Regions from separate parts of the Sporosarcina jeotgali genome, predicted to be linked through region 1. Evidence: riboswitches for the same ligand, from Rfam matches in the RefSeq annotation. Region 1 holds a riboswitch; each other region holds the start of a gene.
The links. A riboswitch is a leader RNA that binds a small molecule or an ion and turns the genes downstream of it on or off. The one in region 1 is predicted to bind thiamine pyrophosphate.
Positions count from the first base shown of each region.

Region 1 (5,124 bases):
CCCCATGGACAGCAGCGTATTTGCGGCAAGTACCATGTCGCGTTCTGAACGAATCAGTTGACCGGTTAATACTTCAGCTTCAGGAATGTTTGGTGTAATCAGTGTCGCTGCAGGGAGCAGCTGATCTTTCAAAGCAGCCACGGCTTCGTTTTGCAATAATGACGCTCCGCCTTTTGCAATCATGACGGGGTCGATAACAAGCGGGATTGCTGAATATGCTCTTAGTTCATGCGCAACGGACTGAATGATTTCCGCGGAGAATAACATTCCGGTCTTAATCGCTTTCACGGGTAAATCATCGAGAACCGCCTGTATTTGAGCTGCAACAATTCTTGCATCCACAGGCTGTACAGCATGGACGCCTAATGTGTTTTGAGCTGTAATTGCCGTCAATGCCGATGTGCCAAATACACCTAGTTCCTGGAACGTTTTCAAGTCCGCTTGAATTCCCGCACCGCCCCCGCTATCGGAACCGGCAATCGTTAACGCTGCTGATGTCATGACATCACTTCCTGTTCGTACTGGAATTGATCATCGGTAACATCAGAGGATTCTGTGGAATGAAGCGTATTTAAGAAATTCATAGCAAAATCACCAGGTCCAAATGATTGCTCTGCTGCGATTTCACCAGCCTTTTTATAAAACGCAAGACTTTCCGCTGCTGTATGAAGAGCATCCGCCTGACTAACTGCTAAAAACGCTCCGGCGACAGCATTTAGAAGACACCCGGAACCGGTAACGAGCGGCATTAGTTCATGTCCGCCTGATATCCGAATCACACGCTCTCCATCCGTAACTAGGTCGGTCTCGCCAGTAACAGCGACTAAACAGTTATTCCGCAGAGCAACTTGCTTCGCTGCATCTGTAATATCAACGTCACCGCTTCCAGCGTCAACTCCTTTTGCATTCCATGCAACTTCAGCAATAGCTGCAATTTCGCCCGCATTTCCTCGAATTAACGAAAAGTCCAAGGTATCTAATAAATGATTCACAGTTTGCTTGCGAAACGCAGTAGCGCCTGCTCCAACAGGGTCGAGAATGAGAGGGTGACCATGTTGGATTGCACTCTTTCCAGCTGCAATCATGGAATTGACTGTTGTTGGATCCAGTGTTCCTATATTCAAAAGAGTACAAGAAGAAATGGCAGCAATTTCCGCAGATTCTTCCAAGGAATCGGCCATGATGGGAGAAGCTCCAAGAGCTAATAAGCCATTTGCTTGGAAATTAGCAACTACACTATTTGTCATGCAATGGACTAATGGTTTTGTCTGTCTGAGGTTCTTAAGAATAGTTTGTTGTCTCATGAAACTGAAACCTCCGTTACACCATCTGTTTCCCATTGTTGTTTCGTCCAAGCCATTTCCCAGAATTGCAACTCGTAATGACTGCTTTTCACAAAATGTGCTTTCAGTTCTTCACGGTGTTCAGCAGAAACAGAATCCGCCAGCTCGTTCATGCGGTTAATTTGTTCGCGTGTGGCTTGTTCAAACCATTCTGACCCGTAAGTCGCAATCCATTTATCGTAGATCGGATGATTCGGCTCAGCGTTTTTCAATCGTTCACCAATCTCGTAATACAGCCAATAGCAAGGAAGTAATGCCGCTAGTGTATCCGCAAGATTTCCAGTCATTGCGGTTCGATAGAGGTGTGAAGTATAGGCATACGCTGTTGGCGCAGCCTGAAAAGATGAGAGATCCTTATCCGAAACAGAAAGCAATTCAAAGAACCCTTCATGAAGTGAAATTTCAGCACCGCATGTTTCTTCAGCGTGTTGCGCAAAGCGTTGTGTGGTCGGTAAATCTTTCGCTTGGACTGCAGCCAGTGCATGGACTTTTGCGAAATGCTTCAAGTAATAGGAATCCTGAAGAACGTAAAATCTGAAAATGTCTTCAGGCAGTGTCCCTGCCGCTAAATGCTGGACAAATGGATGATTGAAACTAGCCTCCCAGCTTTCATTACAAAGCTTACGAACTTCTTCACAAAATGTCATTTAAAACCGCCCCTTTCGATGAATGAACCGAAAAAAAGCCGCCCCAATCGACTCATCAGTCGAAGGAGCGGCTCGCGTTATAGGAAGTTTTCAGGGATCTGCCCGAAAAAAGACGTGTCCATTTGCGATCCACTTCCCTCCGCTGGTATGAGCCAGATCAGGTTCCAAGGGTCCGCATATCTATACGCGTCTCAGTCTTTTACAAAGACTCCCCCAGTGGGCAATCGTTTTCAGTTTTCCCCCTCACTATACCATAGTTTTAAAAATTGGCAATAAGGGCAAAATACAATTACTACGTAAAAAGGAGGCTATGTAATGTCGCAGCGTTTTGAAATTACATCTGTTACCCACGAAGTTGGGCGGATTGCGTTTGATTGGGACGATGCAGGCGGAACGTATCATGTGTATAAAGACGGCGAGCACATCTACGAAGGTACATCCCCTGACTTTCAAGATACAGACATTTTAGCGGATACATTTTATAAATATACAATTGAACGGCATGTAAATGATGAAGTGAAAGATGTAATCGTCATGCAGACGTCCACGTTTTCCGTGGAGAAGAACAAAAGCAATCCTCTTCAATCACTTGTCATGACCACCATCATCGCACGTACACAGATTGCTTTGTCTTGGGAACGACTGAGTAATACTGAAACGTATACGATTTATCGTAATGGTGAACAGCTTGCTCAAGTGGATTCAAATCGATACATCGATCGGGATTTCAATATAGATGAGCCAATTACGTACGCAGTTTACTGTGAAAGACCAATTGCTCAATCTGAAGAAACTTTTAACAACGCCCGCTCTTTCATCGCCAAAGCGTTAGGGGTCTTCTTGCCAGAAGAGAATGAACGGCCTGCTAATATTGAAGGTTTCACGATAATGAAATCTATTGACAAGCCCACAGCATTATTGGCTTCAATTCGTGATTATCATAAACCTGAACCAGTTAACCATTGGTCTTTCCGTTACAAAACTTTTCTGGAAGATGACATCCTTGAGAATCCGAACGTCCTATCCCCGAATCGATATTTTAAAGGGGATAATCGAAAGTTCGACCCCGAATCAGATAACTATCGGACATTTGTAGATATAGAGATCACTGCAAACAATCCGGATCAGCCTATCACTTTCACAAAGAAGGTCGGAGAAAGTGTTGCTTATGGATTAGATAAAGAAATTCGGGATTCTGAAACAGCTACAGATGAAGGGATTTTTTTAAAGCAGTCAAATTATAATCGAAACGAGTCGCGATTCATTTTGGAACACGCTGTTGGCAATCCTCTTACAACTGCACCCGATATCAACTACGAGGTGATGGCCGTATTGAGGAGGAATGGTACGTTTGACCTCACGGGTTTCCATGACCAGTCTCCAAATCATGAAATTTATCTAAAAAAAGGGGAGACCCATCGATGGATTCCTGTTCACCAAAGTCGCAGTGAAGGACTTGCTTATATGAGCGGTGTTACAGCATATCAGTATTGGCGTTTTTCCAATATCAATTAAGGCAACTCGTGTTTAGGCAGCACTTTTGACAATGATAGGGTAATCAATTATATTTATCTTGAATTCAAGATAAAAGGGAGAGGGACGAATATGACAAAAACAGCGATTGTTTATTACAGTTCAACAGGTACGAATCATCAGCTGGCAGAATGGGCGGCAGCAGCGGCAGCAGAAGCGGGGTCTGAAGTAAAGTTATTAAAAGTGAAGGAAACGGCTCCTGCAGCGGCAATCGAATCCAACGCGGCATGGAAAAAACATCATGACGCGACGCTGGATATTCCAGAAGTGACCCCGGAAGATCTGGAATGGGCAGATGCGATTATTTTTAGTGTGCCAACACGATTTGGAAATATTCCTGGACAAGTACAAAGTTTTATCGACACTGTTGGGGGATCATGGGCTCAAGGCAAACTTGCAAACAAAGCAGTGAGTGCAATGTCGTCCGCACAAAACGAACACGGCGGACAAGAGGCAACAATTTTATCGCTTTATACGACGATGTACCATTGGGGAGCAATTGTCGCGGCACCGGGCTATACAGATCCAGTGTTATTTGCAGCGGGAGGAAACCCTTACGGAACAAGTGTTGCGGTTGCACAAGACGGCGAAATGAAAACAGATCGACAAGCCATTAAAGCGGCAGTGGACTATCAAGCGAAGAGAACAGTTACTGTTGCTAAAGCACTTCAGCATATGGAATGAGTTAGATCGTTCTAGAAAATAACAAAACCGTCACCCACCCGGGTGACGGTTTTGCTATTTCACGAGTAATACAGGACATCTTAAGCGCTTCATCACTTTATGACTGACGCTGCCGAGAATCATTTCTTGGAAAGAACTAAGCCCTCGACTTCCGATTACAACAAGGTCGAACGACTCTGAATGCGCATAGTCGATCAGCGCAGGTGCAGGCTCGCCATGCAGAATTTGTACGTTGTAAGGGACATCGTATTCACGAAGGACCAATTCCACAGGTTTTAGTTGCTTTCGGCGTGTCAGGTCCAGCGAGTCCTTACTTTCTGCGTGCAGGACAGATTCTTTAGCCTTGTCAAAATCAGCGACAAATACAATTGTAATCGTACAGTCATCTGAACAGTTAGCAAGCCGGGCAGCTTCTCTAGCTGCGCGAATGGAGTTTTCAGATCCATCTGCAGCGAGCATGATTGTCTGATACATCGTTGCCACCTCATTGATCAATAGAGTCAGGTCATGAGCTCGTTGAGCAGACGCCTGCTGGATTCCCCTAATCCGATAATTGTTACATTCAAACCCTTGCTGCGATAGGATTCCGTCACTTTCGTAACAGCGACAGCTGCCGAATCATCCCATACTTGTGAATCTGTAAAATCGAGGATGATGGTACCAGTGGTTTCATCCATATGAAACGAATCATGGAATTTCTCAACGGATGCAAAGAATAATTGACCTTTCACAGCGTAGCGTATGGAATCATCCTCAACGATGCGATCTACATGGATTTTGGAGATTTTAGCAACGAACAGAACAGCACTCAATACAACTCCGGCAATGACCCCTTTAGACAAATCATTTGTTGCTACCACAATAACGACTGTTGTGAGCATGACCAAAGCGTCTGCTTTAGGTGCTTTTCTAATATA
Region 1 covers NZ_CP116341.1:2,965,177-2,970,300, reverse strand. The annotation lists gene thiD (bifunctional hydroxymethylpyrimidine kinase/phosphomethylpyrimidine kinase) at 1-501, opposite strand, end outside; gene thiM (hydroxyethylthiazole kinase) at 498-1,304, opposite strand; gene tenA (thiaminase II) at 1,301-1,990, opposite strand; TPP riboswitch at 2,108-2,215, opposite strand; gene PGH26_RS15010 (DUF3238 domain-containing protein) at 2,306-3,505, shown strand; gene wrbA (NAD(P)H:quinone oxidoreductase) at 3,596-4,207, shown strand; gene PGH26_RS15000 (universal stress protein) at 4,262-4,681, opposite strand; gene PGH26_RS14995 (SulP family inorganic anion transporter) at 4,708-5,124, opposite strand, start outside.

Region 2 (5,124 bases), 590 kb from region 1:
GCAGACGGATGAATGATGGAGCCGGTTGTTTCAGTGCCGATTGAAGCAGCCGCTAAATTAGTACTGACAGCAGCAGCCGATCCGGAACTGGATCCGCCCACTTCGAATTTCCCGAAAGGATTTAGCACTTGCCCCCCTCTAGAACTCCACCCATTTGGCATCTCATCTGACATGAAGTTCGCCCACTCGGTCATATTGGTTTTCCCAAGGATAACCGCTCCTGCTTTCCTGAGCTGTTTTACTAAGAAAGCATCATCGGACGCATAGTGCTTTTCCAGCGCCAAACTGCCAGCGCTTGTATGCATAGCGTCGCCTGTATCGATATTATCTTTTAGTAAAATCGGGATCCCATGCAACATAGAACGTTTCCCTGATTTCTTTCTTTCAAAGTCAAGTGCTTGCGCAATTTGTAAGGCATGTGGATTTATTTCTAAAACCGCATTGGTTAGTTGTCCTTTAATGGAGATGCGGTCCATATAAAACAATACTAATTCTTCTGAGGTAATCTCCCCTTCTTCCATAGCTTGCTGAATGGCAGGTATAGCGGCTTCGATCACCCATTTGAATCTAGTACGAATTGATTGACTATCTTCCATGTCCATTCCTCTCTTCACTTATATTGGTATAAACAAAACCGGCTAAGGGATTGTCTCCTCAACCGGTACTGATAATCATATATACTTATAGTATTCTTTCATTAATAGAAGTAATGGCAGTTCATAGAGCTGTTTTCCATCAATCTTGAAAATCCCCCGCCCCACTAGTCGCTGGATGACATCCTCACGCTTCATATCCATTTTGGTTTCTTCAATTTTCAACATGGTGCTTGTTCCTCCTTGAACCGGATCTATATTTCAGTATTCCTTTTATGTACTATTTATAAACCTGTTGAGGCGCACTCTCTCCTAGGCTATCTGTTGTATCCCAATGTGTTTTCCATGTAATATAGAAGGGAGAACAATTATGTACGACAATTCCATCGCATTTTAGGAGGATACCATGAACGCAAAAAAACTTCCGTTCTTGCCAATCATTATCGGTACGGACATGAACGCATACAATATGGCAATTTCTTTTCACGAAGCCTACCATATCCATCCAGTATTAATCGGAAAAGAGCCTTTATCATTTACGCAACTCAGCACAATTCCTCACAAAATCGAATTGAATAACGAGCTGTCTGATGAAAACAAATTTGCAGATATTCTTATTGAAATCAGTAAAAAATACAAAGAAGACGGCCGCGAGTTATTGCTTGTCGGTACGAATGATTTGTACGTGCGACTCATCATTGAACATGCAGAACGTTTAAGGGAATATTTCACATTTAACTATATCAATCGTGAACTTATGGATAATTTACAGATTAAGTCTCACTTTTATAAGCTGTGTAAAGAACACGGAATCGATACTCCCCTCACATTCTTTTACGATTGCGCAGCCGATGGTCCTTTCAGTGAGCATATGAATTATCCTGTGATTGTGAAGCCAAGTGATACAGTTGTCTACAACCAAAATAAGTTTGCTGGACAGCAAAAAGTGTACAAAGTGAATTCTCTTGGGGAATTGAATCAGGTTATTGAAACAGTGAAAAACAGCGGCTATAACGAAGAACTCATCATTCAGGATTTCATCCCCGGCGATGATACATATATGTGGGATTCTGTGATCTATGCAGATTCTGCTGGAAAAACTCAGCTCGTTACGTTTGCACAAGTTGTTTTACAGGAACATACAGTGACGGCAATCGGAAACTACACCGCTGTAATTACAAGATATAACGAAGAAATGATGTACAAGTTGAAAAACTTCTTAGAAGCCGTCGGGTATCAGGGCTTCGCAAACTTTGACTTGAAGTATGACCCGCGTGATAAAAAATTCAAAGTATTTGAAGTGAATATCCGACAAGGCCGTTCCAGTTATTATACGACTGCGCTTGGACATAATATGGCGAGCTATTTTGTAGATGATCTGATTTACCACAAGCAAAAGCCGCTTGTGTTACTAAATGAGCCGTTCCTGTTCACGGTAGTTCCAAAAATTGTTCTTAAGAAATTCGTAACGAACAAGGCGGTTAAACGGGATATTAAACGGTTGCTGAAGCAGAGAAAGTTTGTGAACCCATTGTTCTACAAAGGGGACAAGCATTTGAAGCGCAAGCTTTATTTGTTCTTGAGACAGGTCAATTATTATAAGAAGTATCGAAATAATAATTGGTGACAGCAAAAAAAGCGACAAGAGCTGAGAACTGCTCTTGTCGCTTTTTCGTATGTTTTATTCTCCAAGATCTACGTTGTGATAGACTTGCTGCACGTCTTCTAAATCTTCGATTGCATCGATCATTTTTTCGAACTGCTCAGCAGATGCTTCGTCCAGCTCGACATCGTTTTGGGCAAGCATTGTCAGTTCAGCGACTGTGAAATCAGTGATTCCTTCAGACTTAAATGCCTCTTGAACCTCGTGGAATGCAGTTGGGTCTGCGTATACTAATACGTGTCCGTCTTCTTCACTAATGTCATTGACATCTACATCGTGTTCCATCATAAGTTCGAGAACATCATCTGCAGACTTTCCTTCAATTCCGAAAACTGCAGTATGGTCAAACATGTAAGCGACAGATCCGCTTACGCCCATGTTACCCCCGTTTTTACCGAATGCTGCGCGTACTTCCGAAGCTGTTCTGTTCACGTTATTTGTTAACGCATCGACGATGACCATCGATCCGTTTGGTCCGAATCCTTCATAACGAAGCTCGTCATAGCTTTCTTCGCCGCCGCCTTTTGCCTTCTCAATAGCACGTTCAATGATTGTTTTTGGAACACTGTACGTTTTCGCACGTTCCAAGACGATTTTAAGAGCTTGGTTCGATTCCGGATCCGGCTCCCCTTGCTTTGCTGCTACATATATTTCGCGACCGAACTTTGCATAGATCCGGCTCGTGTTTGCATCTTTTGACGCTTTCTTTTCTTTAATATTGTTCCATTTACGGCCCATTTTGACCACTCGCTTTCTGTTTGGATGAATCAGAGGTTAATATCCTTTTCTTAGTATATCATGACTAAATTCATTGCGGAAAGTAAAAAACGTTGAATATGCGACACTTGCTAGTTTCAGATAAGTATGGCAAAATAATAAATGACTACAATACAACTTCATCACTGACAATATGTAGGGGTACCGGACACCGGTTGAGATGCAGGATACATGCAGACCCTTTGAACCTGATCTGGGTAACGCCAGCGGAGGGAACATATTCATTTCATAATGATTATGTGACGTGCGCTCCCGAAGATTGGGAGCGCACGTTTTTTGTTGCAGTGTGAAACTCCAGGAGGGGGATTTCATTGAAACGAATACTAACAGTCTTATTTGCCGCTTCGCTTATGACAGCATGCGGTGCAGAAAAAGAACCAGGCACGTCTGGCAACCCGGACAAAGAAACCGCACAAAAGGTCCATTTCGCACTCGATTGGACACCTAATACGAATCATACCGGTTTATATGTTGCGGAAGAAAAAGGATACTTTAAAGACGCGGGACTGGATGTGGACATCATGCTTCCGGGCGAAGCCGGTGCTGACCAGCTCGTTGCATCAGGAAAAGCGGACTTCGGTATCGGAGCACAAGAGGCTCTTACAGAAGCCCGTGCAGCTGGAATTCCCATCGTTTCGATTGCAGCAATCATCCAGCATAATACATCTGGATTTGCTTCGTTAAAAGAAGAAGGCATCGAATCGCCTAAAGACTTTGAAGGAAAAAATTATGGCGGCTGGGGTGCACCCGTCGAACAGGCTGTCGTTGAATCGCTGATGGAAAAAGATCATGGAGATAGCAGTAAAGTGAAATACATCAACATGGGTTCTTCCGATTTCTTCACAGCTATTCAGCGGGATATCGACCTGGCCTGGGTATACTACGGCTGGACAGGCATCGAAGCGGAACAGCGCGGGATGGAACTGAACATGCAATATTTAAAAGATTACTCCGAAAAACTGGATTACTATACACCTGTCATCACAACAAATGAAAAACTCATTGCAAAAGATCCTGAGAAGGTGAAAGCATTTGTTGCGGCTGCTGTAAAAGGGTATGAGTTTGCCATAGATCATCCTGAAGAAGCTGCGGATATCTTAATTAAAGCCGTTCCGGATTTAGATCCTGAGCTCGTCAAAAAAAGTCAGCAATGGCTCTCTCCCAAATATCAGGATGATGCACCTCGTTTTGGTGAACAGCAGCTGAAAACATGGGAAAATTACGCACAATGGATGGAAGAGAACGACTTGCTTGAAGGTGAATTCAACGCAAAAGATGCATTTACAAACGAGTTTTTACCCAACTAAGGAGGAACTAATCATGGCTAATGCCCTTGTCAGTATTCAAATAATCCCGAAAACACCGAATGGCGAAGACGTCATTCCATACGTGGATGCAGCAATTGAAGTTATCGAACAATCCGGTGTTCCCTACCGTGTTGCACCACTTGAAACGACTATGGAAGGTGAACTTGGAAACTTGCTTCACATTATTGAAAAGATGAACACGCGCATGACGGAATTAGGGGCGTCAAGTGTCATTTCTCAAGTGAAAATCTACAGCAACCCCAAAGGGGCATCTATGGATAAACTGACGGAGAAGTATAGATGAAATCGGCAGTGAACAAAGGATGGCGGCCACTCGTGGTCTTCATCCTTTTACTCGTTATTTGGGAAGGGGCTGCTCGAATTTTCGATGTCCCCGCTTGGCTCCTTCCCGTACCTACTCAAATTGCTGAAGAGGCTTTTACAGGCTATTCATTGTACGTCTCACATATTTTGTCCACAATCACTCTTTCAGCAACTGGCTATCTTGTCGGCATTACGGTAGGGATCGGGGTTGCGATTGTATTGTTCCGCATTCCATTTCTTCAGCAAGCATTTTATCCGCTTCTGATTTTATCGCAAAATATTCCCGTCATTGTACTCGCTCCGCTCCTCGTTATTTGGTTCGGGTTCGGGATGCTTCCTAAAGTGATTGTCATTGTTCTTGTCTGTTTTTTCCCTGTCACGATTGCGGCACTGGATGGATTCAGACAAACAGACCGGGATATGCTGTACTACTTGAAGATGATCGGTGCAAGCAACCGCC
Region 2 covers NZ_CP116341.1:2,372,198-2,377,321, forward strand. The annotation lists gene PGH26_RS11885 (amidase family protein) at 1-596, opposite strand, end outside; gene fbpA (Fur-regulated basic protein FbpA) at 672-821, opposite strand; gene PGH26_RS11895 (carboxylate--amine ligase) at 1,000-2,220, shown strand; gene PGH26_RS11900 (YebC/PmpR family DNA-binding transcriptional regulator) at 2,275-2,994, opposite strand; TPP riboswitch at 3,161-3,265, shown strand; gene PGH26_RS11905 (ABC transporter substrate-binding protein) at 3,345-4,340, shown strand; gene PGH26_RS11910 (thiamine-binding protein) at 4,354-4,644, shown strand; gene PGH26_RS11915 (ABC transporter permease) at 4,641-5,124, shown strand, end outside.
Region 2: it holds a riboswitch for thiamine pyrophosphate, as region 1 does, so the genes downstream of both, PGH26_RS11905 (ABC transporter substrate-binding protein) here and tenA (thiaminase II) in region 1, are expected to answer to the same signal.

Region 3 (5,124 bases), 360 kb from region 1:
TCTACTACAACAGGAAGCAAACGAATCGATGCAATGAAACTGTACGCATACTTTGACGGCAGCCGGAATTGCTGCATCATCGCATAAAAGAACAGTACGGGCTGCACTGTGAGTAGAAATGTGAACCCGACAAACCCGAATGTTAACGACTTTGTACCGAGCAGCAATCCGTGCTGGATGCTTTCTTCAGAAATCTTGAAAAGCCCCCATTGCCAGATTACGGTATCCCCTTTACCGAACAGCATCATGGTGAATGCGGAAGAGGCAAAAGAGATAACCAGTGGAATCGACAGCAACGCTAACTTTCGGAACGGGTATCCGCTGAATCCGTAGAGCAGAATTCCGAATAGAACAGCTAGCCAAGTGACAAACGCCAAGTTTCTAGTAAATAGCGTAATGAACAGCAGCAAAACGAATAGCGCGAATTTTAACGCAGGATTCACTCGAAACAACCATGTTTCCCGATCAGGCGTAAACCAAGCGGGCATTCGCAACACCTCCTTGACGCGTGCATGACACGAGCTCGCCATCTGAAACTGTCCAATGATCTGTCGCGAAATGCGATGCAATTTCTAAATCATGCGTCACCATCACAATCGTCATCCCATTCCTTCGTAACGACTCCAACTTTTCCAGCATCCCGAACGTATTACGTGCATCTTGCCCGAATGTCGGTTCATCCAACAACAATATGCCGGTTGAAGAAGTTAGCGCAGTTGCAACGCTCAATCGTCTCTTTTGCCCGACGGATAACTGATACGGATGGCGGTCACCTGAGACGGGCAGGTTGAACAGCTCAATCATTTCCTCTGCATGGCGATTCGCTTCCGCCGAAGATGATTTTTGCAACGAAATCGTTAACTCATCCATAATCGAATTCGTGACAAATTGAAGCTCAGGGTTTTGAAAGACGAGCGATAGCCCTGCAGGAAGGGTTTTCCTGCGCTTCTTTTGTACAATGGGCTCGCCATTCACACGCAGCGCGCCTGACGTTTTTAATAACTGCATAAGCGATAACAGCAGCGAGCTCTTCCCGGAACCGTTCTCTCCTAGAATCGCCACCCAAGCACCTTGGCTGATCGATGCACTTGGCACGTGAATAACGGATTTCTGCCCGCGATACCCGTTAAATTCTTCGGCATGAAGAACTTCAAACGTACGTGTAGATGAACGATTTTCATTCAACTTCTTATACGCTTTTGACTCCAAATAGTCTTCCCATACTCCCGGATACCAAATCCCATATTGAATGAGTTCTTCCTTATAAACTTTGAAAATCGAATCGGGTGGACCATCTGCCAAAATCATTCCATCATCCGTAAACAGAACGACACGGTCAATCCACTCAGCAATCTGTTCAATTTTGTGTTCCACAATGACAACAGTCTGCTCAGCTGTTGCCGCTTGAATGGAGGTCCAAATTTGTTCTGTTCCTTCAGGATCGAGAAGGGCAGATGGTTCATCCAGAAATAGTACTTCAGGGTCCATCAGCAATACGGATGCTAAGGCTAACCGTTGTTTCATGCCTTGCGAAAGTTCGAGAATGGGCGTGTGAATGTCTGTCAGATGAAGCCCTACCCGCTGCAACACGTCAATAATCAACTCTGGCATATTTTCGCGAGGGACGTTCAAGTTTTCGAGTACAAACGCAAGTTCCTCATCTACATAAGGCATGCAGAATTGTGTATCTGGATCTTGGAAGACAAATCCCCATGAATCCGGAAGTTCAAGTTTTTCTGCTTTCATTGGCAGCTCAAAGGAATTCGGGACGATGCCGCTGGCAACTTGCAGCAGCGTTGACTTGCCGCAACCGCTAGGACCGAGCAGCAGCACTTTTTCACCTTTACGGACTGAGAAAGAGAGGTCCTTGAATAACAAGGATTCCTCTCCAGGAAACTTCAATCGCAACTTCCTTATAGTGAACGCAGCCTCTCGTTGTGGGGTGATGAAAGTTTCCATTCAAATCACCTGTCCAGCAGCGAATATTCTTCTTTCGCCACGGGTCGTATGGATTGCGTCACACCTGTTGCTTCGAGTGCACGAACGATCAGAACTGCGAATACCCCTGTAAAGATGAACGCACTGATTACACGCAACCCATACTTTACAACGAGCGCCCAAGTTTCCAAGTCCGCATATCCGTAAAACATGTCCAATCCGAAACTTGCAGCACATGAGAATACTCCCGCAACCCCCGCAATTACCATCGAAAACTTTCTATAACGGAATGCGGCAAACAGCAATTCTGCGGCAAGGCCTTGAGCAAACCCATAAATCAGAACTTCCAAGCCATGTCCGATAAATGCAGAAAGACCTGCACCTGCAATACTGGCAATCAATGCGACACCCGGCTTACGGATAAGCAAGAATGCAAATACACCATTCATGAACCACATTCCATAAAGCAACTGTCTCGCAACCGGAATCATCGGTTTGACGACGGTATAAAGATCATCCCAGAACTTCATGAGAATCCCGAATACGACCCCTACCATTATCGTAATGAGTAAATCGGTGAATGTTAACTTTTTCAATGAACTCCAACTCCTTTTTTGCTTCTGTTCTCACAAAAAAAGACCGTCTGAAAGCGCAGACGGTCGAGGAGTGGGTTCCCGGGTACCCAAATGATCCTCAGATCACGGCTCTCTACGCTGGCATTATCCAGATCAGATGCGGTCAGCAGCGGATTCGTCTGCTATCTCAGCCTGATTCACTCAAGCACCCGTACGGTCAGTTATGTAAGTGACTCGAGTATACACCAGTAGAAATTTTCTGGCAACCTCTCTAACACCTTTTAGTTTCAGAGATTAATTGGTCGCCACAGCTGTTTCTAACCGTTTACCGAACTTGTCGCGCCAATCGTCAGCAAGAGCCTCAATCGCTAACACACGCTGTATCCCTTCCACATCTTTAGGATTGTGGAAATACGTTGTATTGGCTTCAAGTACTGTGACTCCAAGGGGATCTCTTGTGTGTAAAGCGATTCTGTCATCTGACCGAACTAACCCTTCCTTTAGAACGCGGCATAAGTAGCCGGTAAATCCGGTCTGAATCATATGTTTCATAACTGGTAAACCAAGCCGCTGATCAATAGTGCTGCAAGGGATTCTTCCTTGTGTCACTTGAATGACAGCATCTCCTAGTGTGAAGACATCACCAATACATACTTCAGATTCTGTCATTCCGGAAACTGTAATATTTTCACCGAATGCAGCAGACGGAAGCACACATTCAAATTCGTTATTCCATAGAGCATAGTGTTCATGCGGATAAATACAAACTGCACGATCCGGACCGCCATGGTGTTTTTTATCCGCTACATCATCCCCGCTGAAACCATCAACAGACAATAACACTTCTTCGATTGTTTCCTTACAAATACCCGTAATCAATTCTCTTCCTTTAGCAGTATCAATCTTTTGAGGGATACCTGTTGCGAGAGTTCTCATCTGTATAGCTGCCGTCATCCGAATTCCTACTTTCACAAAAGTTTCCTTTAAGTATAGCAAACAATAGGAATAGTTTGAGCATTGGAATGAAAGTTTTTTCTCTTCATTATGTTTTATGCACATAACGGCAGGGTAGAAACTTAACAACTTAGTAAAGGGATGTGAAAATATGAAAGCAGTGACGTTTCAAGGAAAAAAGTCGATGGTGACAAAAGAAGTGAAAGCACCGAGTATTCAAGAAAATAGCGATGTGATTATCAGAATCACGACGAGTGGAATATGCGGATCAGACTTACATCTTTACCATGGTGGAATTGTACCGGAACAAGATTATGTTGTTGGTCACGAACCTATGGGGATTGTCGAAGAGGTCGGTTCGGACGTGAAAACATTAAAGAAAGGCGACCGTGTCGTAATTCCGTTTAATATCGGATGTGGAGAATGTTTTTTCTGCCAGCACCAGATGGAGAGTCAATGTGACAACTCGAATCCTCACGGAGAAGTTGGCGGTCTTTTCGGTTTTGCGGAGCCGAATGGAAATTATCCGGGAGGTCAGGCGGAGTACTTGCGTGTCCCATATGCAGACTTTACGTCTTTTAAGGTTCCGGAGAATAGCGAACTGAAAGACGAACAGATCGCACTGCTTTCAGATGTCATCCCTACAGCGTACTGGAGTGTCATCCACAGTGGATTGAAAAAGGGAGATACGGCAATTATTATGGGCTCAGGTCCAATTGGATTGATGGCTCAAAAATTTGCATGGATGAAAGGTGCAAAACGAGTGATTGCAGTAGATCATGTGAATTACCGTTTGCAGCATGCCAAAAAGACAAACAAGGTAGAAACCTATAACTTTAAAGAACATGATGAAATCGGTAAGCTGCTGCATGAAGAAACGAAGGGCGGCGCAGACGTTGTCATTGATTGTGTAGGAATGGATGGAACTGTTCAGCCGGGTGAAACATTCGGTTCGAATGGTGATAACCAATTTGGAACCATCAGCCCGATAGTAACGGCTTCAGAAGTTGTTCGTAAGTTCGGCACAGTCCAACTTACAGGTGTCTATGCAACAGACGCCAACAATTTCCCGCTAGGTGATTTCTTCACTAGAAACGTTTCTCTTAAAATGGGGCAAGCTCCTGTTATCCATTTGATGCCTGAGCTTTATAAAAAAATCGAAGAGAACGAATTCGATCCAACCGATATTATTACACACAAAGTGAAGCTTGAAGATGCCGCTGATGCGTATTCCATTTTCGATAAAAAAGAAGACGGCTGTATCAAAGTTTTATTCCAACCATAATTTAGAAAAGTGCGATGTTTGCTCATCGCACTTTTTTTGTTCGACCAAATGAGCCGCACCCCCTATAATGAGACAGAAGATAGAGTACGTATAGGAAATGGGGATCAGTTGTGAAGAAGGCAGTTATATTCGATTTTGATGGGACGATCATCGATACAGAGTCAGCATGGTTTGATATATATCAGGAAATTTTGAAAGAGCAGCATGGATTCAATTTAACATTGGGGGAGTTCGTGAAAGTTGTAGGGTCAACAGATGGGGACCTATTCGACTTCATCGATCAATCGCTGGATGTGCCAATGGATCGAACTGCTTTTCATGACCAAGTCAATGCGAGATTTGAAACCATTCGGGAACAATTAGCGTTGCGTG
Region 3 covers NZ_CP116341.1:2,602,699-2,607,822, reverse strand. The annotation lists gene PGH26_RS13140 (energy-coupling factor transporter transmembrane component T family protein) at 1-488, opposite strand, end outside; gene PGH26_RS13135 (ABC transporter ATP-binding protein) at 466-1,878, opposite strand; gene PGH26_RS13130 (ECF transporter S component) at 1,965-2,534, opposite strand; TPP riboswitch at 2,627-2,736, opposite strand; gene PGH26_RS13125 (MOSC domain-containing protein) at 2,808-3,467, opposite strand; gene PGH26_RS13120 (alcohol dehydrogenase catalytic domain-containing protein) at 3,619-4,752, shown strand; gene PGH26_RS13115 (HAD family hydrolase) at 4,863-5,124, shown strand, end outside.
Region 3: it holds a riboswitch for thiamine pyrophosphate, as region 1 does, so the genes downstream of both, PGH26_RS13130 (ECF transporter S component) here and tenA (thiaminase II) in region 1, are expected to answer to the same signal.